DNA from 4 places in the Pseudovibrio sp. W64 genome. Region 2 is predicted to be linked to each of the others. Evidence: riboswitches for the same ligand, from Rfam matches in the RefSeq annotation. Region 2 holds a riboswitch; each other region holds the start of a gene.

Region 1 (7,940 bases), on a different contig from region 2:
TGTATTCACCGCCCTCCCGCTCATAGCAATAGGTTTGCGCGCTACCTATAAAGCAGGCACAAAAAATCCGCTAGTCGACGGGAGCGGTAACCGCTGTTTGGAGAGGTTTCGAAGCCTCATGTATGAATGTGGAATGAAAACCACAAGTTGTCAAATTGACAATTTTTACAAGGATGTGGATGACGGGGTTAGCGAGGCGTTTGTGTCGTGGCTTATGCCTGAGCATGTCGCTCTGGATCCCGGATCTACGCTGCGCTTGTCCGGGAAGACGGAGGGTGGCGTGAGAACCCTTTGGCGGGCGGGAGGCTAGAAACCTGCAAACAGACAGGCGAGTTTATTCCCCTCCGAAGAAGGTATTGTATTCACCACCCTCCCGCCCATAACAAAGGGCTTGTGCGCTTCATGCATGAGGATGGGATGAGGCAATTACTCTGTCAAACTGGTAGTTTTGACAGGGACGTGGATGGCAGGGGTTAGCAACTTGTTTGTGTCGTGGCTTATGCCTAAGCGTATCGCTCTGGATCCCGGATCTGCACTGCGTTTGTCCGGGAAGACGGTGGGTGGTTGTGGTTGCTCGTTAAAGCTTGTAATCACCACCCGATAAGAAGAAGGGGCGGTGTCCTGGCTCAATGAGCATAGGAATTAAAATCGGAGTTCCCTTATTCGCTTTGGAGATAAGGAGCTGCGGGATCGATGAAGAAGTATGGCCGCACCTATCATTTACCCAGCTCTCCCGGTGTTATGAGCGATGACAAGATCCTGCGGGATTTGGCGGTTCTGGAAAGCGCCGCAGAAGTCGTCTTTACCGAGAAGATGGACGGCGAGAACACGACTATCCTGCAGAGTGGATGCCATGCGCGTAGCCCTGACAGTGGGTATCATCCATCCCGTGATTGGATGAAAGCTTTTGCGGCAGGTGTTTCGCCGTGTCTTGCTGAGGATGAGCGGATCATCGGTGAGTATCTGTTTGCCCGTCATTCCGTCGCTTATGACAGGTTGCCCACTTACTTTCTAGGTTTTGCATGGATTGTTGGCGGCATCACACAGAGTTGGGATGCGACGCTGGACCGTTTCTCAGAGCTGGGCATTGCTCCTGTTCCGGTGTTGCACAGGGGCGTTTTCACTCAAGCAAGCGTTGATGGAGTGCTGAACGGGCTCAACCTGAGCAAACAGGAGGGCTTTGTCGTGCGAACCACTGAGGCTTTCCAAGAGGCTGACATGGCAACACATATGGCCAAGTATGTGCGCGCAGATCACGTACAGAGTGACACCCACTGGATGCATGGTGAGATTACCAAGAACGGGTTGCGAAGGAGCTAGGAGCACCTGAGCATTTGGCTCTGGATCTCGGATCTGCGCTGCGCTTGTCCGGGAAGACGGTGGGGTGTGCTGTTATTGCAGGTTTTCTTTGATAATCCGGGCAAATTTTTGAGCGATTTTTTTGTTTGGGGGCTTCCTATAGTACGCACCTTGTCCTTTTACCGTAACCTCCAACTCGTTGTTACTGAGTCTTCGAAATCTCGCTGATTGGCCTATCCCATTATTATTGTACTCTGGGAAACTTCCGATGATTATAGTTGCATCATCAGCATTTACTTGTGGCTGACTTGGATGACGAAAGCCTCCCCAAATACAGCCATTCGGCGGCCTTTCATCAACTGAGTGACGGACTTTGCTATGGTATGCGGGGCTTGACATTGTGCAGGGGGCTATACCGTGATTTCTAAAGATAGCAAGCAACTTGCGAGAAAGCTCCTGGTTCGTCATTGATGAATCGATTTTCACAATCTCCGTATGTCCAGGTGTCGGCAGGAGAGGTCCAATCAATAAACATCCCGAAACTGCAAAACAGACAGCGAAGACACTCAAGATTATCGAAGTCTTTTTAATGACTGTTTTCATCTCTTTTCACTTATTGCTATCCGGATGGTCAAAGTTGGTGAATTCAAGCAATCTCTGTTTGGTCATTGCCAAGAGCCTAGCAAGGCGTTGTCACAAGTGAAACTCATGGAAAACTTGGGATGGTTTTGCGAAAGTATTTGAGTGTTTCAAGTGAGTTGCTGGCAATTGCTATCAACAGCACCTCAGGTCTATTCTCGAAAGCGCTTGCAATTGAGGTCTGCAAAATTCAGTATGCGGGCCTATGGTTTCTGAGGTGCGAAAGGCCTCGGGATTAAAAGGGAACACGGTGAAGTGTAGCCAACAGGCGCTAATTCCGTGACTGCCCCCGCAACTGTAAGCGGCGAGCGACGCCAAGCATGCCACTGGAGAGATCCGGGAAGGCTGGCTGAGCACAGACCCGCGAGTCAGGAGACCTGCCATTATGTTTCACTTCAACCCGGGCGGGGCGTCCCGGAGGAGGCCATAATGGTTGCATTGGCGCAAGCCTCTCACATATCCGGTTTCTGTTTGCCCCTGCCGTTGCGCGGAGGGCGTTATGTTACCTGTTTCCTCAAGACTTAAACTTTATCCCGGATCGTTTTGCGAACCGCTGATGGTCGACGCGCGTGTGTGCTTGACTTTTGCCTCAGGATTCGACAATCAATGTAACGTTATAACGTTACATTGATGATGTGTAGCGTTTCACTCGGGTGGGTTGGTACGATGCTTGATCTTGTTTCTCATCATTTGGGCACCGTTGGCTGCCCGATTGGGGCTGAGCTGCGCACGGGTGCTTTGGCATGAGCGCGGTTTTTGTTTCTGTGTGCGATGTTTCGTGGGCGCCTGATCGGAAGAGTTCGTTGGTGTTGCAGCCGTTGAGTTTTGAGTTGGCTGCGGGGCAAGTGCTTGGCGTGGTTGGCGCGAACGGGGCTGGCAAGTCTACGTTGTTGCGGCTGCTCTATCGGTTCAACAAGCCGATGAGCGGGCAGATTTGCGTTGGCGGTGATGACATCTGGTCCCTCTCCGCCAAGATCACGGCACAGCGGGTGGCAGCGGTATTGCAAGAGCAGCCGACGGATTTTGCGCTGAGGGTGCGTGAGATTGTGGAGCTGGGACGCACGCCGTATCGCAGTGGGTTAGCAGCTTCCGGAGAACGAGACCGGCAGGTGGTGGACCGTGCGATCCGCGCTTTGCAGCTGGATGCCTTGGCCGGACGGTTGTTTGGCACGCTTTCTGGCGGAGAGCGGCAGCGGGTTATGGTGGCGCGGGCGTTGGCGCAGGAGCCAGAGCTGCTCATTTTGGATGAGCCGACCAACCATCTCGACATTCGCCATCAGCTAGAAATTCTGAAGCTCATTGAAGAGCTGGATCTGACGATCATCACCAGCCTGCATGACCTGAACATGGCAGCTGAGGTGTGTGACCAGATCCTGTTGCTGGACCACGGGCAAATGCTTGGATTTGGGGTGCCGGAGCAGATCCTCTCTCCCGCTTTGGTTTCCAAGGCTTTTCAGGTGCGCACAACGCGCGAACAGCTGGTGGACCGACAACACTCTCTTCTGACATTTGATCTGCATTCTTAAGGGTACTTTTTCATGAAAAAACTTGGTTTGGCGCTGGCTGCGGCGCTGCTTTCCTCTTCCGCTGCGCTGGCAGAGGTTTCCGTCAAGAGCTGTAACCGCACTGTCGAATTTGATGGCGTGCCGCAGCGGGCGGTATCGCATGACTCCAACCTCACAGAAATGATGCTGGCACTGGAGTTGCAGGACAACATGGTGGGCTACACCGGTATTTCTGGGTGGAAGACGCTGGATGAAGAGCTCACGGATCAAGTGGCTGTGCTGCCGGAGCTTGCCCCAAAGTATCCGAACAAAGAAATCCTAATTGGTGCTGACGCGGATTTCTTTTTTGCAGGTTGGAATTATGGTATGAGGGTTGGTGGCGAGCTCACACCGGAGACGCTGGAGCCGTTCGGTATCAAGGTGTACGAGCTGACCGAGAGCTGCATCCATATTGGCGAGAAGCCAAAGGTTTCCATGGATGACATGTACAATGATCTTTTGAACCTTGGCCGCATCTTTGATGTTGAAGAGCGGGCGGAAGCGTTGGTGCAGGCTTATCGCGAAGACCTTGCGCAGTTCAAAGCTGGCTTGAAGGCTGCTGACACACCTCTGCGTGTGTTTGTTTATGACGGAGGTGAAGATTCTCCGTTCACTGCTGGTCGTTATGGGATGCCAACCGCGCTGATTGAGGCTGCTGGCGGCACCAACGTGACGGATACATTGGATAAGAGCTGGGTGCGCGTGAACTGGGAGGCTGTGGTTGAGACCAACCCGGAAGTGATCGTGATTATCAACTACGGCGAAGTGACTGCTGCGCAGAAGCGTGAGTTCATGCTCAACAACCCCGCCTTTGCGGATATGGATGCGGTGAAGAATGACCGGTTCGTGACGCTGGAATATGCTGAAGCAACTCCGGGACCACGGAACATCAAGGCGATCAAGAAACTCGCAACCGCATTCTGGGGTAACTAACAATGAGCGAAGGAACCGGCGTTGTTGTAGCCCCCAAAGAGGGCTCTTCTCATCATTTGCTGCAGATTTGCTGCGTGGGATTGGCTGCGCTGGTTCTTTCTGTCTGCCTTGCGGTCTCCGTTGGGGCGGTTTCCATTTCCATGGAGACTGTATGGGGTGTTCTTGCCAACAAACTGGTGCCGGGCACGGTTGAGCCGAGCTGGTCGCTGGGGCGGGAGAGCATTCTCTGGGAGATCCGCCTGCCCCGTGCGCTGCTGGCGATCATGGTGGGGGCCGGGCTTTCCATCGTGGGAGCTTGCCTTCAATCCGTCACCCGCAACCCGCTAGCTGACCCGCATTTGATCGGCATTTCAGCTGGTGGCGCGTTTGGGGCGGTGTTGGCTCTGCTGCATACGGGGCTGTTTTTGGGGATGCTCACCGTACCTTTGCTGGCGTTTCTGGGTGCTCTTGGGGCAACGCTGCTGGTGATTGGGGTGGCGAAGTTTACAAGCGCTACCAGTGCCGACCGTCTGGTGCTGACGGGTGTAGCTGTGAGCTTTGTGCTGATGGCAGGCGCCAATATCCTCATCTTTTTGGCAGACCCACGGGCGACGCATACTGTGGTTTACTGGATGCTGGGCGGATTGGGGCTGGCGCAGTGGGCACATCTCGCCTACCCGTTGGTGGTGCTTGCTTTGTGCGGGCTCTGGCTGTGGTTTCGCGCAGGGCATTTCAACGCGATGACAATTGGCGATGAGACGGCGACAACACTTGGCATATCCGTTGGTGCCTTCCGGCTGGAAACCTTTGTGATTGGTGCGCTGATTACGGGTGTTATGGTCGCGTTTTCCGGCATGATCGGGTTTGTGGGGCTTATGGTGCCTCATATTGTGCGGCTGTTTGTTGGCGGCGATTATCGACGCCTGATCCCTGTTTCAGCGCTGTTTGGGGCGATCTTCCTATTGCTTGCAGATGCTGCTGCACGGACGCTGATGAAGCCGGAAGACATGCCGATTGGCATCATTACCGGGCTTATTGGCGGGATTTTCTTTATCTGGCTCTTACGGGAAAAGCGGTAGCTCTGCCGTTTTTCAGGGGTTCTGACACCTCGTTGTCGCTGCGATATGAGCTTGAGCTTGCCGTCATCACGACACAGTTTTTTCGCGTTAGACTCATACAAGGCCCATCTGGCAGCATGGCAGAAACACGGATTTTGAAAGGTATTTACCTTTATTCCAGTTGGTTTCGGCTGCTTTTAATTATGGTTTTGTCGCATATTCCTAGGCGTTGATCAGAGGTCTTGTTCGGGAACATGTGTTTGATGCGGAGTACGTGAATGACATCTCGGTTGTATAGCGATTTTGCCGAGCAGTATGATGAGGCCATTCAGGAGAACATCTACAACGCTCTTTTAGAGCGCCCCACCCTGCTTGGCATGCTGCCGCCGCTGCAAGGGCTGAAGGTGCTGGACCTTGGGTGCGGCCCCGGCGTGTATGCGCAGTTTCTCTATGATCACGGAGCTGATGTAACCTGCATTGATGAATCCGAGCAGATGCTGAAGCTGGTGAAAGAGAAGCTGGACGACAACGTAAAGTGCTACACCTCTGACCTGTCTAATGGGTTGCCGGAGAAACTGGAAGGCACGTTTGATATCGTGATCTGTCCGTTGATGATCCATTACGTCGAAGACCTGAACAAGCTTTTCAGAGACATCGGGAACGTGTTGAAGCCGGGTGGTTACTTCGTGTTCTCAACCCATCATCCGCTGGTGGATGCACAGTGCTCTCCAAGCGGTAGTTATCTGCGTCAGGAACATGTGACGGAGGAATGGAACACCATTGGTATGCCGGTGAAGGTGAGTTTTTATCGCCGCCCACTCTCCATGCTGTTTGGGTGGCTCTCAGCTGCCGGAATGTGTGTTGTGGACCTGCGCGAAGGGATGCCAGCTGCCGAGATGAAGGAAAAATCTCCAATCCACTATGAGAAGCTGCAGAAGAATCCGAGCTTCATCTTTTTCAAATGCCAGAGCCACTGCAGCAAGTAGGCCGCCCTCCTGACTCGCTTCAGACTCACTGGCTACTTACAGTTTTGTGAGTCTCAATGTTTCTGCGGTTTATCTCCCGCAGAGTCAGTGCGCTGTATGCAGTCGGGTAGATTCATGAGTCATTTCAAGGAGATATTGACTCTGCGAAACTCACAGGTGTGTTAGTTGCCTCTGAGTCAATTCTCAGTGTCAGTGAATGTGGAATAAATGCTTCTGAAACGCTCGTAGCGAGCCTTGTTGGCGCCCATATCGCTGTAGCCAACGCGGGATTGAGAGCGGTAGTGCACGACGCCTGCTTCTTCATCGATCCAGAGCTCTACATCGTCGTTGTAACCCATGCTTGAGCTCGTGAAGACGGCGTGGAGGTATGATCCTTCTACCTTGCTGATCTTGTTCTTGCCCATCTCCTGTAAGGTGTTGGTGAGAGCTGCCTGTGTGATCTCAAAGGAGGAGAGCATGGACAGAGGCTCTACACGGCGGGCTGTATCTTCTGTTTGAGAAGAGACGGCATTGGGGGAGTTGGGCAGGGCTGCAAACTGACCATCATGCACGCCAACATAATCCGGCACTCTAGAGTTTTGCCAAATAAGTTTTACAGTGACGCCAACCACAAGCGCGACCAGAAGAATTGCAATAACAGCCATTTTAGAAAGACCTTTGAATATCATCGTTCCCGGATTTCCCACTTGCACAAAGCATAACTCATTCAGAGGTTGCGGGCGAAATGAAATTCTAGTGTTTAGAGTGCGACACAATCTGTTCGCATCTCTTCCAGGTTTGCATTTGAAATCAGATAGGCTGCTCTGCAACTCTGAACATGTCATCAGAAACAGCAAAGGCGGAGCTGAGGATTAATCCAAGCGCCGCCTTAGAATGCTCAATCACGACTGACTTGCAAGTGCTCCCAGCCTCAAACATATGATCTGGTGAGCAAGCGCTTAAATGTTGACTTAGTCAATCACGCCCTGCTCGCGCGCTTCGGCGATGAGCTCAGAGCAATATTTTTCACGAGCGGCAGGATCTTCGATTTTCTGAACAACTTGCTCATGCACCATAGACATCATGACTACACTCATAACAAACCCCTCATCTTCACTCTTGATTTCGTCGAGCAGTGCTTTGCCCCTTGCATCAGGAATAATGAGTCCGCAGCTTTTTTCTGCTCCAATGAAGCTCGCGATGGTGGCGTGCTTGATCATTGCATCTTTAATTGGGCCAGCAAAGGCAGACTGCGTAGAAGCACTAAGCAGAAGTGCAGCTGCGAGGCATTTGAGAGTGGTTTTCATAATATTTAGTTCCAGATGAATTTGGATATATCGTCACTACACATCAACATGTGCAGCATTTTAATAAATATGAGATTCAAAACACTCTTTCGACGAAAACTCATCGCGAACTAATTGATAAATTTTGCTTTTTGCCATTTGTAATTCATGAGTAAAATCAAATAGACACATCAAATGTGGTTACAAAACACTCATAAATTGCTTAGAATATCTAAT
Region 2 (7,940 bases):
TTGGGAGCGCAGCAATAATTCTTCTCTAGATTAGCACGATCTGCAATCAATCCAGCACTGTGCCTTTGGGAGAAAAGATGCCGGATTCAGATCTACGCGACACTTTCAGAAAATACGGTCTGCTCATCCCGGTGCTTGCGGGTCTATGCCTGTTGGTGAGCCCTCAGTTCTCAGTTGCCGACGACCTAACTCCAAAAGAAGAACCCTCTGACAAAACTGATGTCATAGTGACGCAGCAACAAGACGGAGGTGTTCACATCGATGAAATGCGTCAGTCAAAGTGTGCCGTCATGATTGATGACTTTGATGAATACCCAAGTGCAAGCGACTGGGATATTCACCGCATGAACAAGCCAGAAAACTTCCAGATTGAAAGCGATGTTGTGCGCGATGGTGGACACTCGCTGGCAATCACAGTGTTCGGCGATGATGAGTTGGACGCAGAGGGAAACCTGAAGAATGAACTTTGGGAGGCGCGTCAAAAGCGTTGTAATTTTGGCGATGAGGTTTGGTACTCATTCAGCTTTAAAATTGATGGAACCGTCTGGCCTGCCGGATCGACCCGCTGGGTGATTGGTCAATGGAAGGAAGACTCTGGCGGCAGCCCATTTCTGGCGCAACGGTTTGACAACGGCGTTTTTCACATCACTGTCCAGCACAATGACATTCGCAAACTAGTTGCGCAGGCAGAAGGCAGCTATCAGCAAGACTTTAAGGGGTTCTCGCAGGAGCTCCAGCAAATGCTGAGTTTGGATCGGCAAGGTTTTCGCAACAGAAATGATGCAAGCCGCACCTCAGACGAGTTCCTTGGCAGTGGCCTTTCAATTCCTGAGCTGAAAAAAGCGATTGAAGCACAGGACACCTCCAAGTTCCCATTTCTGGCGGACCCACAAACCTACTCAGATTATCCCGGCATTCAGATCGAACTCTCAGATGACCCGGTACTGCCGGATCCAACAACCGGATGGGTTGATATGCGATATCGCGTCAAAGGAAGTCGTGTCGGGCAGGGGATCATCGAGATTTGGGCCAACAACAGGTTCATCGCACGCGTTACTGGTTACATTGGTAATGATGAGTTTGCCGGTAAAACCCAATACTTCAAGTTCGGGCATTACCGGGATTATGATCGCGACGACTTACAGTCGACAGTGTATCTGGACCGCTTTCGCCGCGGCCCACACAGGTCTGATGTAGACTAGAACACGCCTTCAATCTGGCTGTTTTCATCAAGCCCGATGGTCTCTGCTGCCGGATGGCGCGGCAGGCCCGGCATCACCATAATATCGCCAGTCAGTGCCACAATAAATCCAGCCCCCGCGGAAAGTCGAACCGCACGCACATGGATGCTGTAGTCTGATGGCGCGCCAAGCAAGGCTGGATCGGTCGAGAAGGAATATGGTGTCTTGGCCATACATACTGAAAGGTGGCCGTAGCCTTGTTCCTCATAGGACTTGAGCTGATCTTTGACAGCCTGCTCACAGGTGACCTTTGAGGCGCCATAAATCTTTTTGCAAATCCGGCGTATCTTCTTCCAAAGAGCCAGATCATCTTCATAAAGATGTTTGAACTCTGACTGTGTCGTCTGGAGGATCTCAGAGACAGAGGTCGCCAGCTCCTCAGTGCCTGCTGAGCCATTGGCCCAATGTGTGCAGGGCACGGCTTTAACACCGAGCTTCTCCATACGCGACATGATCACGTCAATTTCCTGGTCTGTATCAGGGCCGTACCGATTGATCGCCACAATTACAGGAACGCCATAGCGCTTACAGTTTTTGACGTGTCGTTCCAGATTGCTCATGCCTTTTTCAAGTGCGGGGATGTTCTCTACTGTCAGATCATTCTTGGCAACTCCGCCATGCATTTTGAGTGCGCGAACCGTTGCCACAACAACAACGGCATTTGGTGTCAAACCAGCTTGACGGCATTTGATGTTGAAGAACTTTTCAGCGCCAAGATCAGCACCAAAACCAGCTTCCGTCACCACATAATCAGAAAGACGCAGCGCGGTCTTTGTCGCAATCACTGAGTTGCAGCCATGGGCGATATTGGCAAACGGACCGCCATGGATAAAGGCAGGGTTGTTCTCAAGTGTCTGAACCAGATTAGGTCGGAAGGCGTCTTTAAGCAGCGCAGTCATCGCGCCATCGGCTTTCAGATCCCGGCAGTAAATCGGTGTCTTATCTTTGCGATACCCAATCAACAGGCGGCCTAAACGCTCCTGAAGATCCTGCAGGCTTTCAGCAAGGCAAAGCACGGCCATCACTTCAGAAGCCACGGTGATGTCATAGCCAGACTCGCTCGGGAACCCGTTGCTGACGCCGCCAAGCCCAGTGGTAATGGAGCGCAATGAGCGGTCATTGATATCGACCACCCGGCGCCAGACAATCCGGCGCTGGTCAATATTCTCTGCATTGCCCCAATAGATTTGGTTGTCGATCATCGCAGAAAGCAGGTTATGCGCAGCAGTGATTGCATGCAGATCACCTGTAAAATGGAGATTGATATCCTCCATAGGCACCACCTGCGCGTAACCGCCACCCGCAGCTCCACCCTTCATGCCAAAGCATGGGCCTAACGAGGGTTCACGCAAGCAGATGGTTGTTTTCAGCCCGATGCGATTGAGCGCGTCGCCCAGGCCCACAGTTGTCGTAGTCTTGCCTTCTCCCGCTGGGGTTGGGGAAACAGCTGTCACAAGTATGAGTTTGCCATACGGATTGCTGCTCAGCTCTGGCATCTCATCCAGATTAACCTTGGCTTTAAACCGGCCATAAGGTTCAAGAGCGTCCTCCGGGATCTTCAGATTTTGAGCGATGCGCGCAATGGGTTTCATGTCTGCTGCGCGGGCAATTTCAATATCTTTCATGGAAAATCTCCAGATTAGAACGTGTAATCAAATGAGCCGGAGAGAGCGTCAAAAACGCAAATCAGGCAGGAACAGCAATGTAATCTCTACGTAGAATCTCTACCGAATGCACCTGCAAAGTTCAAGATTGAGGTAGGGCACTTGAAACTAACTTAGTTAACGGTGCTCATCTGTGTTTTGCTGAGATGTGAAATATTATTGCCTGAATAGCTGTTGGTCTGTTCTAAAATTCACCAGACTGCGCTTGCGCGGCAAATCCAAGAGCAGTAGAGCTGGTTGGCTTTTATAAACAAACTGCGCCGTGCCGTAGTTTCGTCGGTTAGGTCACCCCATGTTTTTATTTGAAGTTGCCGCGCTCGGTGCCGCTGCCACCTGGGCTATTGGTGGTCTCATTTCAGCAAAACCTGCAGCTCACCTTGGAGCCATTGGCTTCAACTGTGTGCGTATGTGGTTTGTTGTGGTGTTTCTGGGTATCTATGTCATTGCAACAGGCACATGGAACACGGTTGATTCAAGCCACGCCTCTCATATCTTTCTCTCGGGCTTTGTAGGCATCTTCATGGGGGACACTTTGTTGTTCCTCACGCTCAACCGTATGGGGCCGCGCCGCACAGCCATCCTGTTTTCCATGAACGCACCCATGTCAGCGCTTCTTGGTTGGCTGTTTCTGTCAGAGGAACTGTCATTTCAGGCACTTGTTGGTATCTCATTCGTTCTGGTCGGCGTTATCCTCGCCATTGCGTTTGGAAAGCGCAAAGACCAGCTTCATAAATGGGAGGCGATTAGAGGTCCTGTTGCCATTGGTGTCCTCTTTGGCACGTTGGCCGCACTTTCCCAATCAGTCGGGTCAATCATCATTCGTCCCGTTATGGAAAGTGGAGCAGATCCCGTCGCCATCTCGCTTATGCGCTGCACCATTGCAGCCTTTGGTTTGCTGGTGCTCTTTTACCTGCCGGGCCGTCCTTTCAGATTGGCGAACCCAATCAACAAAGAGATTGTCGCACTGGCCTCCTTGTCCGGCATGCTTGGCATGGGTATCGGCATGACGTTGATCCTCTATGCGCTGAGTGGCGGAGAGGTGGGCATCGTTTCTACCCTGTCTGCAACCACCCCAGCGATGATGCTGCCTGTCCTGTGGTGGCAAACCAAAGAGTTTCCTGCCATTGGGGCATGGATTGGTGCACTCCTCGTCATTCTCGGCTGTGCTTTGATTTTCATGAGTTAAACAGACGATATGCAACCATGCTGCCTAAGTACCACAAGCAGGTGCGACCTCAAGTGGCCGCACCGCAAGATCTGGTAGTGTGGCCGCATCAGCAATTTCTGTGAGTTTTGCAGGCAATTGGTCGAATTTTATCAAGTTCGCTATTCAGCCAGTTGACGAAAGCCCCTGAAATCTGATCAATAGCCGGGCATTTGGTATTTTTGTCGATTAGATAAAAATGAAAAGGGAACACGGTCCGATTGGAAAAGCCGTGGCTGCCCCCGCAACTGTAAGCGTAGAGTTGTTGCTCACACATGCCACTGACGCAGCTGTTTAAAGCAGTGTTGGGAAGGCGGAGCAACAGTAAGGACGCGCAAGCCAGGAGACCTGCCAGATGCAGTCACTCACCCACGGCACGGGGCGTGCTAAGGGGCGGTATTCCGTTCAGGTGACATTCACAGTGCGTCTGAGCGGTAATGAATCTGACTTTATTTCAAAAGGTTAGAACCAAGTTTCTTCAAAGACGCACAATGCAATCAACAGCATGGCATCCGTCATGGATGCTGTGAATGATGGACCAAACTCGTGCGTAACACATCTTGGATCGCAGCTAACCTCAAATCTGGTGTAGCTCTCTTAACTCTCTTAACTCTCTTAACTCTCTTCAGCTCAACACTTATCTCATCCGCAAACGAGACCGAGCTCGACGAAATCATCGTCATCGCCAACAGAACGGAAACCGAAGCCGGCAAAGTCGGCTCCACAACACATGTTGTGACCGAAGAAGACCTGAAAAACGACGGCGCTACATTTGTCTCTGAATACCTGACAAAACTCCCGGGAATTTCATTTTCGCAAAATGGTGGTGCGGGTAAGCAAAGCTCGCTGCGTATGCGCGGAATGAGCAATTATTACACCAAAGTTCTGGTAGATGGAATTGATATTTCCGATCCCAGCTCGCCACAGGTTGAAGCACGTTTGGAGCATATGTTGCTCAATGATGTGGAGCGTATTGAAATCCTCAAAGGATCTCAAAGCGCTCTCTACGGGGGGCAAGCCGTTGCTGGTGTAATTAACATCATCACGAAACGTGCTGAAGCTGGTACCGTAAACCATACTGCAACAATTGAAGGCGGTAGCTACGGCACCGTAAACGCTTCTTATGGGTTGAAAGCTGCCTCTGATCGGGCAGATATCGCTATTAATACGCAGCGTTTCCATACTGACGGATTTAGTGCTGTTTCCCCCAAGGGCCGCCCATCAGATGAAGATGGATATGAGAATAAGACATTTTCTGCAAAAGGCTCTGTTGATGTTACCGAAGAGCTAAACCTCTATTTTGCTGCGCGTGGCCTGCACGGCACAACCGAGTATGATGGGAGCACCTCACCAGCTGCAAACAACAAGGTTAAAGCCGAGCAATACTTTGGAAAAATTGGCGCGAATTACATCTGGCTTGATGAACGTATGACGACTGACGCGTCTATCCAGTTCTCTGATCTTACAAGAGAATATAGCAGCGGCTATACGGCAAAAGGTAACCGCGTTAAGTTCGAGCTGTTGAATGATCTTGATGTTAGCGACAGTTTCCGACTCAACTTTGGAGGAGATTGGAGCCGCGAAAAGGTGAAAGGTCAGACCAAGGACATCGAAGTCATTGGTGGCTTTCTACAAGCCCAATGGAATCCAACGGATCCACTGAATGTTAGTGGTGCTATCAGATTGGATCATCACAACGCCTATGGGTACTACCTGACCGGGCGAGGAACGATTTCTTATCAGGTTCTTGACGGTACTCGACTCCGTTCCAGTCTTGGAAACGGCTTCCGTGCTCCTTCATCCTACGAACTCTATGATAGCTATTCCGGCAATCCAAATTTTGAGCCAGAAACCAGTGTGAGTTATGATATCGGGGTGGATCAAAACCTGTTCAATGACAAACTCAAACTATCTGCTAGTTACTTTCATATCCTCACAGAGGATTTGATCATTAATGATCCTGTGACTTACAAGTATGAGCAAATCGACGGTCTGTCACGCAGCCAAGGGGCCGAACTTTCTGCAAACTGGGCTGCTCTGGATAATCTAAGCTTTAATGGCGCTTACACATACACTTGGGCGGTAGGGCCGGACAAAAAACGTTTACGCCGTGTGCCTCTGCACGACATAAACCTTGGTTTTACTTACAAACCATGGGAGCCTCTCGCGCTCAGTGTAAACGCTAATTATGTTTATGGTCTCAATGATCTGAACGATAGTAAAGAGCCAATTAAGCTCGACGACTTCGTTCTAGTCAACGCAAAAGCTGCCTACCAGTACACCGATAATCTGACGTTCCATGTCCGCGGTGAAAACTTGCTGGATCAGGATTATGAGCGGATCAAAGACTATCAGACACCGGGTCTTTCCGTTTACGCTGGTCTTACTGCCAGTTTCTGATTAAGTATGCCGCTCGGTGAAAGCTGAGCGGCAATCTTGCAGGGGATGGCTCTGCTCGGGCTGCCTTTCCATGTCTGTACGCCTCTCAAAAGGTCGAAATGCGAAATAAGATCAAAAAGATCATGCAAATGGCGTTTCTGATGGCTCTGGCATTCAGTCCTGTTGTTGCACGAGCGGACCAGAACGAGGCAGAGGCACCCAAGCGAGTTGTCTCTATGAACCTGTGCACCGACCAGTTTTCCATGCTGCTTGCAGGCAAAGAGCAACTTGTATCAGTCTCCAAACTAGCGTCTGACCCAACGCTCTCCGTCATGAGTGAAGAGGCAAAGGCCTATCCGGTCAATTTCGGTGGTGCAGAAGAAATCTACCTGATGAACCCTGATCTGGTGATCGCGGGGACATACACAAACCAAACCACAGTCCAGATGCTGCGTGGTCTCGGGATAACTGTGGTTCAGGTGCCGCCCGTTCGCACCATCTCAGACATCGCCAAAGAGCTACGACGTCTCGGTAAGGTATTGGGACGTGAGCAACAAGCTGAGACGCTTGCACGGCAGTTCACCTCTGAAATTCAGCAGTTTGTCGATGCTCAGCCAGCTGAACGAGCGCGGGCTGGGGTCTACTACGCCAATGGATACACGGCGGGAGATGGTAGTCTCGTCAATGAGTTGATCACCACCGCAGGCCTGCAGAACATTGCCAATAATCTGGGCCTGAAGGGCACGAGTAAACTGCCCTTGGAACTGCTGATACTTGAAGCCCCGCAGCTGCTTGTTGAGGGAACCCAGTTTTCAGATAAACCAGCACTGGCCTTTGAACTCCTTGCTCACCCGGCATTGAAGCGCACGCTCGGCAACAGTGGTCGTGTCATGGTCGAAGACAAGTACACCATTTGTGGCCTGCCGTTTGTGACGCAAGCTATTGGTAAACTAGCCAAACAAGCCACCAAACTAGGAGCGCAAGCCGAATGACCAAGCATCCGGATGCTCCGTTGATCACGGTTCTGTGCCTGATCGCAGCTATTCTGTTTGTGACCTCGCTCATGATCGGCGCTGCTGATTTGACATTCATGCAGCTGATTAAAGCAGCATTCGCCGCAGAAAAAACGCCCGTTTCTATCGTCTTTTGGGAGATCCGCGTGCCGCGCGCCCTTCTGGGCTTAATCACGGGCGCAACGCTAGGCCTGTCCGGTGCAGTATTGCAGGGCCTCCTGCGCAATCCCTTGGCGGAACCTGGTTTGATCGGCGTCAGCTCCTCCGCAAGTCTGGGCGCAGTCATTGCTATTTACACTGGGCTGACAATCACTATGCCTTTCGCACTGCCAGCGTTTGCATTGCTCGGTGCAGCGATTGCAGCAGTTTTGCTACCCATGCTGGCAGGTGGTAGAGGTCAGACATTGACTCTGATCCTTGCAGGCGTAGCGATCTCAAG
Region 3 (7,940 bases), on a different contig from region 2:
TGACGAAAGAAGCCTATGACGGATTGCAGGAGCGGAGCTCTCAGGAGTTGGGCGCACTGGCCTCAGAGCTGAAGATGCTGGATGACGCTTACTTAGCAACGCAAACGGCTGTTTCCACCTGGGAGAAGGAGCTTGCTGCTGTTGAGGCTCTGCCATTACCGGACAAACCGCAGGAGGAGTTATCCTCGTTGTTGGAGGCCTCAAAGCAAACGCTTGCTGAGTTGCAGGTGAGCAAGGGCGTTCTTTCTGAAAAGCTGCGGGTTGATGCGGACGCACGGGAAAAAGCCCAGCAAATCATGGGTTTGCTGTTGGAAGCGAAAGAGATTGCCAAGACGTGGGGGGCGATTTCGGAAGCGATTGGCTCTGCGGATGGTTCCAAGTTCCAGAAGGTGGCGCAGGGTGTTACTCTCGATTTGCTGGTGGAGCTGGCCAACAAACAGCTGCATCAGCTTAAACCACGGTACCAGCTGAAACGGGCTGACTTTGGCCTCGGCCTGTTCGTCATCGACCGCGATATGGGCGACACACCACGCTCCACACGCTCGCTAAGTGGCGGAGAACGCTTCCTTATTTCGCTCAGCCTCGCACTTGCTCTCTCTGGTTTGGAAGGCCGCCAATCGTTCGTTGATACGCTCTTTATCGACGAAGGTTTCGGTTCTCTGGATGCTGAAAGCCTCGACCTTGCCATTGATGCGCTGGAAATGCTGCAGGGGCAGGGGAGAAAAGTTGGCGTCATTAGCCACGTGGAAGCGCTGAAGGACAGAATTCCGGTTCAGGTTCAGGTGGTTAGGCAGGGTGCCGGACGCAGCCGTGTGGCGGTGAATGCACCAGCAGGATGGTGATAAGTCCTGCTGGGTGCTTGTTGTTTCAGCGCTAGAGTGCGGGTTTAGTCGCCTGCGTCAATCATCTCATGATCTTGCTTAGCTGCCTGATTTTCCATCTCTTTTAGCTTTAGAGAAGTTTCCTGCAGTGCTGCGATGTATTGGTCTAATGCCTGAATTTCCAGATTGGCATTGCTGACATGTTTTGCCATCTCACCATCCATCACTTGCGGACGGCCAATCAAAAAGCCTTGCACTTCATCGCAGGATTCATTGCGCAGCAGCTCTAATTCTGGTTCAGTTTCAACACCTTCAGCGATAACTTCCATTCCCAGGGCCTGCCCAAGATCGATGACTGCACGGATGATTGCTGCCAGTTCCGGCGTCTGAGTTACACCGCTGACAAAGCTGCGGTCGATCTTCAGACGATCAAACGGGAAGCGACGCAGATAGCTGAGGGAGGAGTAGCCGGTACCGAAGTCATCAAGAGCGATGGTGATGCCTAACTCTTTGAGTTGCCTCAAGGTATTGAGCGCACGGCGGTCGTCGTGGATCAACACACTCTCAGTGATTTCCAGTTCCAAGCGCTCTGGAGACAGCCCACTTCGCGCCAATGCACCTTCAACTTCCTGTATGAGGTACTCATCACAGAACTGCACCGGACTGAGGTTCACCCCCACACGATACCGCTCCGGCCATTGAGAAGCTTGCGCACAGGCTTCATTCAGAACCCAACGGCCAATCGGAATGATCAGACCACTCTCCTCCGCAACCGGGATGAAGTTGTTCGGTCCAATCTGGCCCTTCTCCGGATGGTTCCAACGCAGAAGAGCCTCGAAGCCGACAATGGAACGGGTGTCAGAGCGTGCCTGCGGTTGGAAGTGGAGCTGAAGTTCCTCATTTTCCAATGCGTTACGCAGGTCGCCTTCCATTGTTCTTCTCAGCAGGATGGCCTCTTCCATCTTGTCTTCGAAGAACGCGAAGGTGTTTCGGCCAGCTTCTTTAGCCTCATAAAGCGCGATATCCGCCTTGGACATCAGCTCATCCGGGTCCGTCCCATGGTCCGGAATCAACGCGATACCAATGCTGGCGCTCGTTCTGACCGTGATGTTGTTGCCAACATGAATCGGCTTTGACAGGACCTCGAGTATTTTGTTGGTCAGCAGACCGACTTCAGCCGTTGTCTTCAGATTGACCTGAATGATTGCAAACTCATCCCCGCCGAGACGGGCAACTGTGTCGTGATGGGTGACGCATGCATTGAGGCGGCGGGCCACTGTCTGAATGAGCTTGTCACCGATTGGGTGGCCATATAAGTCGTTGATATCTTTGAAGCGATCCAGATCCAGCAGCATGACTGCAGAGATTGTTTGCTCTGCGTTTGCCTGGTTTTCGATTGCTTTTTGGAAGCGTTCGCGGAAGTAAGTGCGGTTCGGCAGGCCGGTCAACATGTCATGCTGAGCGAGGTGGAGAATGCGCGCTTCGTCTTCTTTCTGCTTACGCATATCACGTACAGCTGAGACACGAAGGTTCTCGTCTGCCACTTCCATCAAGCGACCACGAACTTCAATTGGAATACGCTCGCCAGACTTGCTCAAAAGCATGACTTCGTTCGGAGTCGGTTCATTGGCCAGAATGCTCTCGCGCGCTTTTTCGCGAAAATCTGGCGCGACGTGAGACAGCAAGCTGGTCCCGCGCATCTCACCTGCCTGATAGTCCAGTAGCTCGTAGAGCACGTGGTTACACTCCACGATAATACCGTCTGTCGAGATAGCCAGGCCTTCGAACGCACCTTCTGCAAATGTGGCGAGTTTGCTGAGTTCTTCCTGCTGCTTACTGTTTGATGTTTCGCTGATTTTCCGCCGTTTTTCGTCGCTCTGAAGCTTGTCGAGGAACGTGTTGAAGAGCGAAGCGAGACGTTCTTGCGGGTCGCTGTCCCGCACCGGCAAACGCTCATCCAGCTTGGCGTCATGCCAAACCAACTTGCCGATCAAGTTCTCCATCTGGCTGATGGTGCTGACAATCGGCGTTTCATTCAGATCAATTTCGTCGGCTTGGCGGAACTGCTTTGCAAATTTGAAGGCCGTAAACAGGAATAGACCTGACAGGAAGGCCCAAAGGATGGTCAGTAAAGCTCCAACTGCCTGAAGTATAAGGTTATCCAGACTGAACCCGGCCAGCGCATGGTCTGCTGGTAGTGCGGTTATGAAGCCGAAAAGGCCAATCAGAGAGCCAATGCCAAGGCTGGTGTAGTAAATGATGACCTTGTGGGTCTTTGACCTTGCATAGATTATGCGCGCGACTGCTATAGAAGCAGCTGAGGCCGTCAGAGCAATAAGAGCGACGCCTGCAACCGTCAGATGCTGGGCGTTTCCGAGAACGGAGGACAAGCCGCCGATCATGCTCAGCAAAATGGTTGGGTACATGACCTTGCGCGGTGCGAAGAAGCCGAGGGCGACTCCCAATAGTACCGAGACACCGGTTGCGACAAGAACGTTGAAGATCGCGCTGCCCAACTCTCCTGAGTAAATGCTTGTGTTACCAACAGAAAAGCCAATGCCGCCAACGGCCATCAGCGCCGCGCCTGCTTTGATCTGCAGCACATTGTAGTTTTGTGTGTTGCGCAGAATGTACTCAGGTAACGCTGGTGAGTTTCTTAGTCCGGTCACTAACATGCCGGAAAAGGCGACGAATGTTGCGAGCAATGTGACTACGGTACCGCCGCCAATCTGCTCGAAACCAACTGACAGCACGGTGTTTTGGCTAATCGGATGAAGCAGTAACCCTTGGACACCTTTCAGGTAGGCAGGGTAGATGACCCCGCCGATTGAGAGTGCGAGAATGATCGTCGCACGCAGTGTCAGCTGATGGGATAGAGGCAGATAAGCCAGAACTGCGATCATCGCTGCCATTGCTGCGTGGATTGCAGCGGCGTGGATGTCCCCCTGTGGTCTGAATTCCACTTGAGACTGCCAGAGGATCAATTGTGCCGTTACATCAGGCAAGTTCAGCGTTGTGTCGATGAGCAGGCATGCTGCTGAACTGATGACGATGAGGAGAAGGGCACGGTTGAAAAAACGCGTCGCCCGCATACGCTCCTGAATAAACAGGCTGGAATAGACAATTAGTATTCCAAGAACACCAAGCGCGAACAATCCAACAGACAATATGGTCCATAGGTTCTGCTGCTGAGTGAGCAGTTCAGCTTGATTGAGCTGATTGTGAAGGCCACCTGTCGCAGGATCGAAAATCGACGCATACGATGACGCTGACATGAAGTGTATCGATAAACCAATTAAAACGAAAAGGAGCAATACAGGAAGTAAGAGGGCTCGAAAATGCATTTGGGTACCCCAGGAAATTCCTCGGCATAATTGTTTGAAATTATTGCGCATTTATTAAGAATTCTAGGGATGAACTGGGTTTAATTCTAAAAAGTATCGAAAAGTGGGGTGCATATGACGTTTATCTGACACTTACAAAGCAAATTTATGAAAATTGTAAGTAAATGTTTCGTTGAGTGAAATTCTTTATATACGTGAATACTCGTATTTATCTTCAAGTTGAGAGGAAAGAGGGGCGGGCTGTCAATTATGATTCTCTTCTCTTTTCACGACAGCATTTAGTTCATTTTTTATGGGCAATTGATGTGCATTGTAGTTCACCATCTTGCTGAAACAACTTTCAGGTGGTCTTGAACGATGCAGTGGTCCAGCTTGTTTTTATACTCAGCGGTTTCGGTTTTGCAGCCAACTGGCGGTGAGCGAGATAACATCTTGCCGAGTTGGAGCTCAACCACAGCACGCCATGGTATCGTAGAAAGCATTGAGCGTATGGCTCGGGCTGGGAGCCCTGAATATGTGAAACTCGATGACCGTGTTGCTGTTTTGGTTGGCGATGGGGCTTTATGGAGTGACGCGCTGGCTGGCGCAGACAATGAAGTGACGCCACCTGAAGCTGGCGACAGTTTTGGAAGCTTTGCTGTTTATTCTGAGAGTGTACGTGCTCATCTGTCATTACACGGGCCGAAGGCTGTTGGCGCAACGTATAGAGAGTTCGCTTTTCAGCCTCTGAAAGAGCTGGTGGGCTTTTTAAAAGAGCATCACTTTCAGATTTGGGTTTTAAGCTTTGGAGACCATGAAGTAGACCGCACAATGGCGGAGTTGAATTACGGACTTCCGAGATTTCGGGTTATCGAGGTTGCTCCCCACGCAGCGCCGGTGTCTTCAACAGATCTTGCCCGAATTATCTGGGAGAGGATAGGAACAGCACCCCAGATTTTTCTTGGACGATCTCACAGTGATCTTGGCTTGCTGAAGCTTGCTGGAAAAGGTGAGGGGGTGCTTAAAATCCAAATTTCTGCCAGCCAAAATGCTTCCACTCAGACACCGGATTCAACTCCTGATGATTCTGGAGAGCAGCAGAACTCCTGGAGCTTTGTGGTTTCTCCTGAGGAGCATTGGCTAAGGAAATATTCGTGGCAGGCACCTTCGGAGAGAACTTATAGCAAGAACTAATAGAAAATACTGAGACTTTCGTTGCAAGTTGCCCGAGATATATTTGATCTATTCTAGTTTTAATCGATTGAAAATCTGAGTGCTTTTGTAATGTTGAATAATATCCGATGTTTCTGAGGTAATTTTATTTATTTTGATGAAGATCAATGAAGAGATGGGGCACTCTGATATTTCTAAATACAGCTTCGGCTGGCACTCGGATGGGGGAGTGTCAACTTTCTTAAAGGCGTGTACCAACGGGTACACGCCTCTTTTTTTGCCTGCAGCTCTAGCGGGTTACGAAGGCCGTTGCATCCCTCTGATTGTTGCTTATCCCAACTGCCTCTTATTTCTAGTTGTGTCTTCTCTTTAAATTTAGGATATTCCCGCTGTTGGGTTCTGTAGAAGCCAAGCTTCTTGGATGAAAAGGGAATGCGGTAGGGATGACCAAAGATGGGCCCGAACCGCAGCTGCCCCCGCAACTGTTACGTGGTGCGTTCTTCATAAAAGCCACTGGAGATGATCTCTGGGAAGGCGGAGGACGCAAAAGCCATAAGCCAGGAAACCTGCCCGATACGACATAAACTCATGACCGCACGGAGGGTGCGAAGAGGAGCATATTAAATGCATATTGAACCGGGTTACGTTTCCGCCGCAAAGGTTATTGCTGCCAATGCAGGTGCCGTTGGCGTTATTGTCTGGGGCTGCAAAGAGCAGATCTCCGAATTCCTGAAAGAGCCATTCACACCACTGAAAACGCTATTGGCTGCGGTTTTCTTCTCCATTTTCATGCAGAGCTTCCATATGTCTGTTGGAGCATCAGAACTTCATTTCGTTGGTGCAATGGCGATGTATCTGACGCTCGGGTTTACCCCTGTTCTGCTTGGGTTTGCCATTGGCTTGCTGTTTCAGGCGCTCGCTTTTGATCCGCAGGACATGTACCACCTTGGCGTCAACAGCCTGTCTTTGATGTTGCCGCTGATTGCCGTCCATTACCTGAGTGGCCGTGAGCTGTTTTCCAAGGAACTGACCAAGCGTGTGAGCTTTGCGCAGATTCTGAAATTGGATGCGATGTATTATGCTGGTGTGACCGGCATGGTTGGCTTCTGGTTGATGATTGGGGACGTTGCTACGGCGTTTACGGCATGGGCGCAGTTTGCTCTGTCTTATCTGGCAATTGTTGCGTGTGAGCCATTGGTCACCTTCATTGCTGTGAAGGGGCTCAAGGCCGTTGAAGACAATGCGATTGTTCGGAACCTGACAGTGGTTCCGCAGCTGAAGCTGGCGTAAATTTTTACGAGCTTGTTTGTTATTGGGGCGGCAGAGTAAACCTGCTGCCCTTTTCTTGCGTGGAAGTGACCAGGTGTTGTCGTGAAATTCTCCGTTTGAGGAGAAAAAGCGACGGATTTGATCATCGCTGAAGTGTTATGGATTGCCCCTTGGCGCTGCTTCCACTATGAGTGCTCTCCAGAGATTTCATTGTTTACACAGATCAGGAGATGCAGGCAGTCCATGGCGCGCCAGTTCATCTATCACATGCACGGGGTCTCCAAGGCCTACGGTGCAAAAAAAGTACTCGACAATATTCACCTGTCTTTCTACCCGGATGCGAAAATCGGTATCCTTGGTCCAAATGGTGCAGGTAAGTCTACTCTTTTGAAGATCATGGCTGGTCTTGATAAAGAGTACACCGGTGAAGCATGGGCTGCAGAAGGTGCCAAAGTTGGCTACCTGCCGCAGGAACCAAAGCTGAATGAGGACAAGACCGTCCTTGAAAACGTGATGGAAGGTGTTGCGCACAAGCAGGCTCTTCTGGATCGTTATAACGAACTGATGATGAACTACTCAGATGAGACAGCCGATGAAGGCGCTCAGCTGCAGGACATCATTGACGCGCAGGATCTGTGGAATCTGGAAAGCCAGGTTGAGATGGCAATGGAAGCGCTTCGCTGCCCTCCATCCGACTCTCCTGTAAATAACCTTTCTGGTGGTGAGCGTCGCCGTATCGCGTTGTGTCAGCTGCTCTTGTCCGAGCCTGACCTGATGCTGCTTGACGAACCAACCAACCACCTTGACGCTGAGACCGTGCACTGGCTGGAACGCCATCTGCGTGAGTTCAAGGGTTCCGTTCTGATCATTACCCACGATCGCTACTTCCTTGATAACGTGACTGGCTGGATTCTGGAACTCGACCGCGGTCAGGGCATTCCTTATGAAGGCAACTACTCCACTTACCTTGGTCAGAAAACCAAGCGTATGGAGCAGGAAGGCCGTGAGAACATGGCTCGTTCCCGCGCTATCAAGCGTGAACAGGAATGGATGGGCATGACGCCGAAGGGCCGTCAGACCAAGTCAAAAGCGCGTATCAATGCTTATGATGCTCTGTTGACTGCCCAAGAAGAGCGTATGCCTTCTATTGAGCAGATCCTGATCCCTGTTGGTGAGCGTCTGGGTAACAATGTTATCGACGTTCAAGGTGTTTCCAAAGGCTTTGGCGATCGTTTGTTGATTGATGATCTGACCTTCAAACTGCCACGTGGTGGTATTGTTGGTATCATCGGTCCAAACGGTGCTGGTAAGTCGACACTCTTCAAGATGTTGTCCGGTCAGGAAAAACCAGACA
Region 4 (7,940 bases), on a different contig from region 2:
TTGATGCCGGAGGAGCCGCCAAGGCAGAGGCCTTCGTGTTCCAGAAGCTCGAAGTTGATCAGTAGGCCTTCTTCATCAGAAATACGGTAAGGAATGTCGATCGGTGCATCTTCCAGATTGGCGGTAATGCGGCCTTGACCGATGCCCTCCGAGATGGAAGAGCCTTCGGACTTCAGTTCGCCGTGGGCGTAGTAGTTGTAAAGCGCTGCGCCGTGTGGGTCTGCGAGGCCGATCTTGATGTTCGGGTTCTTTTCCTTCAGGCCGATGCCGGTGCCGGCAAGCGTGCCGCCGGTGCCGACCGCACAGATAAAGCCGTCCACTTTGCCGTCGGTCTGCTGCCAGATTTCCTGAGCGGTGGTTTCAATGTGGCCCTGACGGTTGGCGGTGTTATCAAACTGGTTGGCCCAGATGGCGCCTTGCGGGTGGGTTCTGTTCAACTCTTCAGCAACGCGCTGGGAGACCTTGATGTAGTTGTTCGGGTTCTTATAGGGGACAGCCGGAACTTCGATAAGCTCAGCGCCTGCGATACGCAGCATGTCTTTCTTTTCCTGAGACTGGGTCTCGGGAATGACGATCACAGAGCGATAGCCCAGAGCGTTGCCGACCAGTGCGAGGCCGATGCCGGTGTTGCCAGCTGTACCTTCCACGATGATGCCGCCCGGTTTGAGCGTGCCGCGTTTGACTGCGTCATTGATGATGAAGAGCGCGGCGCGGTCCTTGACGGACTGGCCCGGGTTCATGAACTCGGCTTTGCCGAGAATTTCACAGCCGGTTCGCTCGGAGGGGCCTTTGAGGCGAATAAGTGGAGTGTTGCCGATGGCTTCGATGGCAGAGGCGCGCGTATCCATAGTTTCTCTCAAATAATTCGTATGACCAAAAATCAGAATGCGGGTGTTTACCCCTTTTGAGACCACGCTACTGCGCTGACCTCACGAGAACAAGAAATGGGCTGCCAAAGGGTGCGTCAGACTAGGATATTATTCTCTTGGCAATCGCGCATGAGAACAAAATTGCTCACGGGGTGCGTGGCTTTCGAATGAGTGCGCTAAATGCGATTTGAGAGAGTATCGATTTGCGCGCCGTCCCGTCTCTGTCAGGATCTGCTTTCCAGCCAGGTGATGGCATCCTTGGTGGCTTTCCAGAGGATCTCACCGTTCTCACCTGCGCGCAGCATGAAGGAGTTATGGACTTCCTTTGGGACGGGCTGCACTTCCAGCAGGTTCACCTGCGTATCCAATGCCGGAGCAAAAGCTTCCTTGCGGGTGATGACAAAGCGCTCATCGGTTGGCACGCGGGACTGGTCTTTCTTCAGGCTGGCAGACTGTAGTGCTTTGTTGTGAGTGGCAGGCTGCATCACGGTGACGGCAATGGCTCTGCCATCTGGCAGCAGATGCGTCTCGTTTTGCTGGACCTCGGAATTGTAGATGACCTCACCGTGGGTATCGATCAGCTCGACCCACAGGGTCTTGCGGCCCTCAATTTCCACCTCACCAACCCAGATGGACAGGTCGCTCTCTAATGGATCGGCGTAGGGTGTTTTGGAGGGCGGAGCAACGGTGACGGCCAGATAGTCCTCTGGCATGGCGTAGGTGTTGCCATTATCGGATTTTTCGATGAGCTGAGGGCCGGATGTTGTGGCAGGCGAGGAGGCAGGTGGCGTTTCTGCGTGCGAAGGCGCAGCCAAAGCGAGTGGCGCAGCGATGCAGGCGGCAAGAAACACTGATCTTGTGAGATGTAACTTGAAGGTTTGCGGCAGACCGCAGGATGGCAACAGACTACTCATTTATGGCTCCCTGACTTTTACGCAGCAACTTTCCCAGAGGGGGCGCCTTATTATGTGCACTTCACTAGTTATCACTTAGTAGTGATTATGATAATATGCACTAGATATATTAGAGGTATACGCATTTACTTAGAGTATCTATGCCATAATAATTGTATATAAATTATGTTTCGCGTATTTATACTTTCAGGTTATTTAAATGCTATTATGTAAAATTTTCATTGTGTTGATTTGCTATAGGATTTGGATAGAACTGTGATGTAGATCGCAGTTTGTACATATGGCAAAAAAATCTAGTATTTTTCCGCATGAACTAAGCTTTTGAAAGAACAGCGCTTCATTTCGGCCAATTTTTTGTGGGTGCCAAGGGCTGTCGGGCGGCATTTGGGCTCGTTGCTGATATGCACAGCTCTCCAGACTTATGAACTCCCTGAAAATTGAAGGAGCCAGTGCTGGATCAGTGGGTGGCCATGTGCAGGATCAGGGTGAGTTTTAACGCAAAATGGAACGCCTCCGCTTTTGTGCGGAAGAGAGTTCTACCCAAATGGACTTTATGTCTTCGGCCAGCGGCACTTGATAGTGCTGCGCCTTCGCTTCGCGTGAACATGGTTTTCTACCCATCATTTTTCTTGTTTTCTGGATAGACGCGCACGCACGTGTTTTGTGAAGAGAAGAGCTGTTTTAAGAAGAAGGGGAGGGTAAAGAGAAAAGTATGGCTCCCCGGGCCGGATTCGAACCAGCGACCAAGCGGTTAACAGCCGCTTGCTCTACCACTGAGCTACCGGGGATCATACTATGTTGCCATTGGCTTTGATCGATAAAAGAAGTGGCTCCCCGGGCCGGATTCGAACCAGCGACCAAGCGGTTAACAGCCGCTTGCTCTACCACTGAGCTACCGGGGATCACGATGATCTTGCCGTATGGCTGCAAACGAAAAAGGATGGCTCCCCGGGCCGGATTCGAACCAGCGACCAAGCGGTTAACAGCCGCTTGCTCTACCACTGAGCTACCGGGGATCATGACACCCTTGCGAGTTTGCCTCGCCGTTTGCGTGAGGAGGCTTTTACAGAGGCATGTTGTGTTTGCCAAGTCGTTTTTTGCGTATTTTTCGATTTGTGGACAGTTTCTCTATTTTTTTATTGAGATATCCAAGGGGGTTAGCCAGAAATCTCCAAAAACCGCGGATTTTGCGGGTTTGATTTTCCGGTGATGTTGGAATCCTCACAAAGACAATTGACAGGAGAGCTGATTGCGCCCCACACTTAAGGCCAGAACTCCAGTTTCTTTTTGTTCCGGCTCAGGCTTTGGAATGACGAGATTAAACGGGAATGCGGTTCCATTTATTATGGAGACAAGCCGCAGCTGCCCCCGCAACTGTGAGCGGTGAGACCTTAGCGAAAATCCCACTGGCCTTTTAAGGGCTGGGAAGGGGCTATGGTCGGTTGAGCCGCAAGCCAGGAGACCGGCTGGAGATATGATTTGACATAGGACTGCTGTCGGGTGGACGGCGAGAGGTGCTCATGACGCATATTTTCCTGTCTCCGTGCGAGACAGTTGCTGTACTTTCATATTCTTTGACTGAAGCCCCGGCTTCTTTGCGCTTGCTGACCAGCTAACCCAGATGGCTGAACAGAGAGGCGACCTTGGTGTTCGCCATTGCCTGGTTACGGGTGGAGCTCGTTCCGGGAAAAGCGCATATGCGGAAAAGCTGGTTATAAGCAGCGGGCGACGCCCGACTTATATCGCGACAGGCCAGGCCTTTGACGGTGAAATGGAGGAGCGTATCGCGCATCATAAGATGCAGCGGGGCGACCTTTGGGACACTGTTGAGGAGCCGCTGGAGCTTGTGCGCGTGCTGGAAACGCATGCCAGCAGCGATCGTGCGATCCTCGTTGATTGTCTGACGCTTTGGCTTTCCAACCTTATGCACGGGTCGCGGGACTGGACCGTGGAGCTTGAGCGACTTGAGGCGGTTCTTAGCTCTTTGCCGTGCCCTGTTGTGTTTGTTGGCAATGAAGTGGGCATGGGCATTGTGCCTGAAAACGCCATGGCCCGCGCCTTTCGAGATGAAGCTGGCCGCCTGAACCAGCGTATCGCCGACCTCTGCCATTTTGTGATGTTTGTGGCTGCTGGGCAGCCTTTGCAGCTGAAGCCTGCTGTTTTTCCGGAGATTTCCCTATGACTGTTTCTTTTGCTGCACCTTCTAAAAAAATCCCTGCTGTCATTATCACTGGTTTTCTGGGTGCCGGAAAAACAACGCTGGTGCGTAACCTGCTGATGAAGGCACAGAACAAACGCATTGCGCTGATCGTCAATGAATTCGGCGAGATGGGCTTTGATGGCTCACTGGTGAATGGCTGTGCCGATCCGGACTGTTCTGCTGATGAAGTGGTGGAGCTGGCCAATGGCTGCATTTGCTGCACGGTAGCTGATGATTTTCTGCCGACCATGGAAATGTTGCTGGAGCGCGAGCAGGTGCCGGATGTGATTGTGATTGAAACCTCTGGCCTTGCCCTGCCACAGCCGTTGGTGCGGGCGTTCAACTGGCCTTCTGTCAAGCCGCGCGTGACCGTTGACAGTGTGGTGACCGTGGTGGACGCACCGGCTGTTGCTGCTGGCAAAGTGGCCTGCGATGAAGAGGCTGTTGCTGCGCAGCGGGCGGCGGATGATGCGCTGGACCATGAAAGCCCGGTGGAAGAGTTGTTTGCTGATCAGCTGACCTGTGCTGACCTTGTTGTGCTTTCCAAAGCGGACCTTTTGACTGAAGCAGAGCTGGCGGCGGTGAAGCAGACGATCCGTGGCCGGGTGCGTGATGGGGTTGAGATTGTTTCTGCCTCTCATGGCGAGCTGGCGCTGGATGTCCTGCTTGGGCGTGATGCCGGGGCCGAAGATGATATGGACTTGCGTCTTTCTCACCATGAAGCGCAGCATGCTCACGACCACGACCACGACCACGACCACGACCACCATCATCATCACGATCATTCTCATGATGATTTTGAGAGTTTTGTACTACCAACCCGCCGATTTGCTTCAATTGATGAGGTGAAGGCACAGGTGGAAGCGGCCATGAAGGTTTCTGGTGTGTTGCGCATTAAGGGCAGTGTGGTGGTTGAGGGCAAGACCGCGCCGGTGCTGGTGCAGGCGGTTGGGCCGCGTGTGGAAATGTGGTTTGCGGCTGGCAGTGAAAGCCACTCCAAACTTGTTGTGATCGGCCTTGCGGGGCTGGACAAGCACAGTGTGCAGGCTGCGCTGAGTGAATTTGAGTTGGTTCAGGCCTGATGCACGTACTTGTCGGGCAATCACGCCGATTGGATGATGGTGAAGAGGCCGTCGACCTTGAGCAGGCGCCTGCGGATGTTGTGTTTTTAAGTGCAGCAGACACAGAGCTTGCCGGGCTTGCGGTGGCGCATGCCCAGCATGAGGGCTATTCTCTTCGTCTTGCCAGTTTTCTGGCGCTGTCGCATCCGTACTCTGTTGATCTTTATGTTGAGCAGACCATTCAGGCTTCCAAGCTTGTTGTGGTGCGCCTTTTGGGCGGTGTTGAATACTGGCGTTACGGCGTTGAGCGGCTGGAAGCAGCTGCCCGCGCTGACGGGGTGAAGCTGGTTCTGCTGCCCGGTGATGACAAGTGGGACGAAGAGCTGGCGATGCGCTCCACCGTGCCTTTGTCAGTTGCGCAGATGTTGTGGCGCTATCTGATTGAGGGCGGGGCGGAGAACCTTTCTAACGCTTTGCTTTATGCCGCGCAGATTACTGAGTTGCCTGTTGAGACACCATCGGAGCCAATGGCGTTGCCGCGGGCCGGGCTGGTGCTGCAAGGGCATTCGCTTCCTTCCTTAGATGATGTGCGGGCGAGCTGGAAAGACTCAAGCCGTCCGGTCGCGGCCATTGTGTTTTATCGGGCGCTGTACCAGAGCGGTGCAATCGAGCCAGTGCAGGCATTATGCCATGCGCTTGAGGCACAGGGGATAAACCCGTTGGTGCTTTATGTGGCGAGCCTGAAAACTGCGGAATGCGCTGGTGTTGTTTCCAGCGTGTTTGAGCAGTGTCCGCCAGATGTGGTTTTGAATGCCACAGCCTTTGCTTTGTCGAGTGCGGGTGCTGTTCATTCCGGCACGGTGCTGGACAACCCAGGTGCATGTGTTCTGCAGATCGTTCTGTCGTCTTCCTCGCAAGAAGGCTGGGCGGAGAGTGATCAGGGCCTATCCCCGCGCGACCTTGCCATGCATGTGGTGCTTCCTGAAATTGATGGTCGTCTTTTGACTCGGGCGATCTCGTTTAAGGAAGAAGGTGGGCGTGATGTCAGGACCCAATGTTCGCTTGTTCGTTTTGTGCCAAAACCGGACCGGATTAAGTTTGTGGCAGCGTTGGCGGCCAATTGGGCGGGTTTGAGACACAAAAACGCAAATCAACGCAAAATTGGCATAGTGCTCGCAAACTATCCCAACAAGGATGGGCGTATAGCAAATGGGGTTGGGCTGGATACACCTGCCTCTTGCGCGCATCTGCTTTCTGCTTTGAAAACAGAAGGTTATGGAGTTGTAGAGAATGCGCCGAAATCTTCTGAGGCGTTGATAGACGACCTGTTGGCTGGCCCCACCAATTCCCATAGGAACGCAAACCAACGCAAAGGCGGGGAAGTGTTTGCGCTTGCTCGCTATAAGCAGTTGTTTTCTCAACTGCCTTTGGCAGTGCGAGAGGGGATTGAGGAGCGCTGGGGGGCGCCGGAGGACGATCCGCATATTGTGGACGGCTCTTTCCAGCTGGCGCTTAAGACTTACGGCAATATCACTGTCGGCATTCAGCCCGCACGCGGCTATAACATTGATCCTAAAGAGACTTATCACGATCCGGCGCTTGTTCCGCCGCATCATTACCTTGCCTGGTACATGTGGCTGCGCGACAGCTTTGAGGCGGACGCACTTATTCACCTTGGCAAACACGGAAATCTGGAATGGCTCCCCGGAAAAGCATTAGCCTTATCAGAGGCTTGTTATCCTGAAGCTGTGATTGGACCGGTACCGAATATCTATCCTTTCATCGTTAACGACCCTGGAGAGGGATCGCAGGCAAAACGGCGGTTATCCTCGGTGATCATCGATCATCTTACCCCTCCGCTGGCCCGTGCTGAGAGCCACGGCTCTGCGCTGGAGCTGGAGGCGTTACTGGATGAGTATTACATCGCCGCAGGGGTGGACCATCGCCGCCTGAAAGCGCTTGGAAAAGAGATACTTGGCGTTGCTGCGCGTGAAGGTATGGACAAAGACATCGGTCTTACATCGCAGATGGATGAGGACACGCGTTTGGCGCGGCTCGATGCCTACTTGTGTGACCTGAAAGAGTTACAAATCCGCGATGGGTTGCACATTCTAGGGCAGTCGCCAACAGGAGAGCAGCGGGCCGAGCTGCTGGTGGCTTTGCTGCGTGTGCCACGTGGTGAAAAGCCTCATGAGAACAGTCTGTTACGCGCACTTGCTGAGGATTTGAATCTGGCTCCGTTTGATCCGCTGGATTGTGCCTTTGAGCAGGCGTGGGCTGGTGAACGGCCTGTGCTTTTGCAGGAGCTTGTTGACGCGCCGTGGCGCAGCTGCGGGGATACGGTTGAGCGATTGGAAGCGCTGGCATTGGCGTATGTCTCAGGTGAGCTGACGGTTCCGGCTGGATTTACAGTGACTTGTGCCGTGTTGGAGGCTTTGAGCCAAGAGATTGCGCGCTCAGTTGATGCCTCTGGCGCTGCTGAGGTTGAGGGGGTGTTATCCTCCTTGTCCGGACGGTTTGTCCCCCCCGGACCATCGGGTGCGCCGTCGCGTGGTCGCCCTGATGTGCTGCCGACCGGGCGTAACTTTTATTCTGTTGACGTCCGCTCAGTTCCTACAAAGGTTGCCTGGAAGCTTGGCGAGAGAAGCGCTAGCGCGTTGATTATGCGACACTTTCAGGAGCACGGCGAGTGGCTGCAAAGCATCGCCATGAGTTGCTGGGGAACCGCAAATATGCGCACCGGCGGGGATGATATCGCACAGGCGCTGGCCCTGATTGGGGCTCGTCCGGTCTGGGAAGACACCTCTGGCCGCGTGACAGGTTTTGAAATTGTTCCGCTTTCCGAGCTCCAACGCCCCCGCGTTGACGTAACCCTCAGAATTTCCGGCTTTTTTCG

The links. A riboswitch is a leader RNA that binds a small molecule or an ion and turns the genes downstream of it on or off. The one in region 2 is predicted to bind cobalamin.
Region 1: another riboswitch for cobalamin. It lies ahead of PsW64_RS03080 (ABC transporter ATP-binding protein); the one in region 2 lies ahead of PsW64_RS20660 (TonB-dependent receptor plug domain-containing protein).
Region 3: another riboswitch for cobalamin. It lies ahead of PsW64_RS02300 (energy-coupling factor ABC transporter permease); the one in region 2 lies ahead of PsW64_RS20660 (TonB-dependent receptor plug domain-containing protein).
Region 4: another riboswitch for cobalamin. It lies ahead of cobU (bifunctional adenosylcobinamide kinase/adenosylcobinamide-phosphate guanylyltransferase); the one in region 2 lies ahead of PsW64_RS20660 (TonB-dependent receptor plug domain-containing protein).

What each region holds. Positions count from the first base shown of each region.
Region 1 is NZ_LMCI01000005.1:60,708-68,647, reverse strand. Features, by position in the region: gene PsW64_RS03090 (RNA ligase family protein) at 694-1,320, shown strand; cobalamin riboswitch at 2,128-2,337, shown strand; gene PsW64_RS03080 (ABC transporter ATP-binding protein) at 2,682-3,464, shown strand; gene PsW64_RS03075 (ABC transporter substrate-binding protein) at 3,477-4,415, shown strand; gene PsW64_RS03070 (FecCD family ABC transporter permease) at 4,418-5,473, shown strand; gene PsW64_RS03065 (class I SAM-dependent DNA methyltransferase) at 5,731-6,438, shown strand; gene PsW64_RS03060 (DUF1499 domain-containing protein) at 6,615-7,082, opposite strand; gene PsW64_RS03055 (hypothetical protein) at 7,389-7,724, opposite strand.
Region 2 is NZ_LMCI01000038.1:886,637-894,576, forward strand. Features, by position in the region: gene PsW64_RS20645 (heparin lyase I family protein) at 78-1,202, shown strand; gene PsW64_RS20650 (formate--tetrahydrofolate ligase) at 1,199-2,866, opposite strand; gene PsW64_RS20655 (DMT family transporter) at 3,198-4,091, shown strand; cobalamin riboswitch at 4,267-4,479, shown strand; gene PsW64_RS20660 (TonB-dependent receptor plug domain-containing protein) at 4,656-6,509, shown strand; gene PsW64_RS20665 (ABC transporter substrate-binding protein) at 6,608-7,480, shown strand; gene PsW64_RS20670 (FecCD family ABC transporter permease) at 7,477-7,940, shown strand, end outside.
Region 3 is NZ_LMCI01000003.1:27,226-35,165, reverse strand. Features, by position in the region: gene PsW64_RS02315 (AAA family ATPase) at 1-842, shown strand, start outside; gene PsW64_RS02310 (EAL domain-containing protein) at 887-4,096, opposite strand; gene PsW64_RS02305 (hypothetical protein) at 4,523-5,338, shown strand; cobalamin riboswitch at 5,695-5,905, shown strand; gene PsW64_RS02300 (energy-coupling factor ABC transporter permease) at 5,942-6,607, shown strand; gene ettA (energy-dependent translational throttle protein EttA) at 6,830-7,940, shown strand, end outside.
Region 4 is NZ_LMCI01000043.1:184,592-192,531, reverse strand. Features, by position in the region: gene PsW64_RS24950 (cysteine synthase A) at 1-848, opposite strand, end outside; gene PsW64_RS24945 (hypothetical protein) at 1,094-1,783, opposite strand; tRNA gene PsW64_RS24940 (tRNA-Asn) at 2,497-2,571, opposite strand; tRNA gene PsW64_RS24935 (tRNA-Asn) at 2,611-2,685, opposite strand; tRNA gene PsW64_RS24930 (tRNA-Asn) at 2,725-2,799, opposite strand; cobalamin riboswitch at 3,060-3,268, shown strand; gene cobU (bifunctional adenosylcobinamide kinase/adenosylcobinamide-phosphate guanylyltransferase) at 3,405-3,965, shown strand; gene cobW (cobalamin biosynthesis protein CobW) at 3,962-5,065, shown strand; gene cobN (cobaltochelatase subunit CobN) at 5,065-7,940, shown strand, end outside.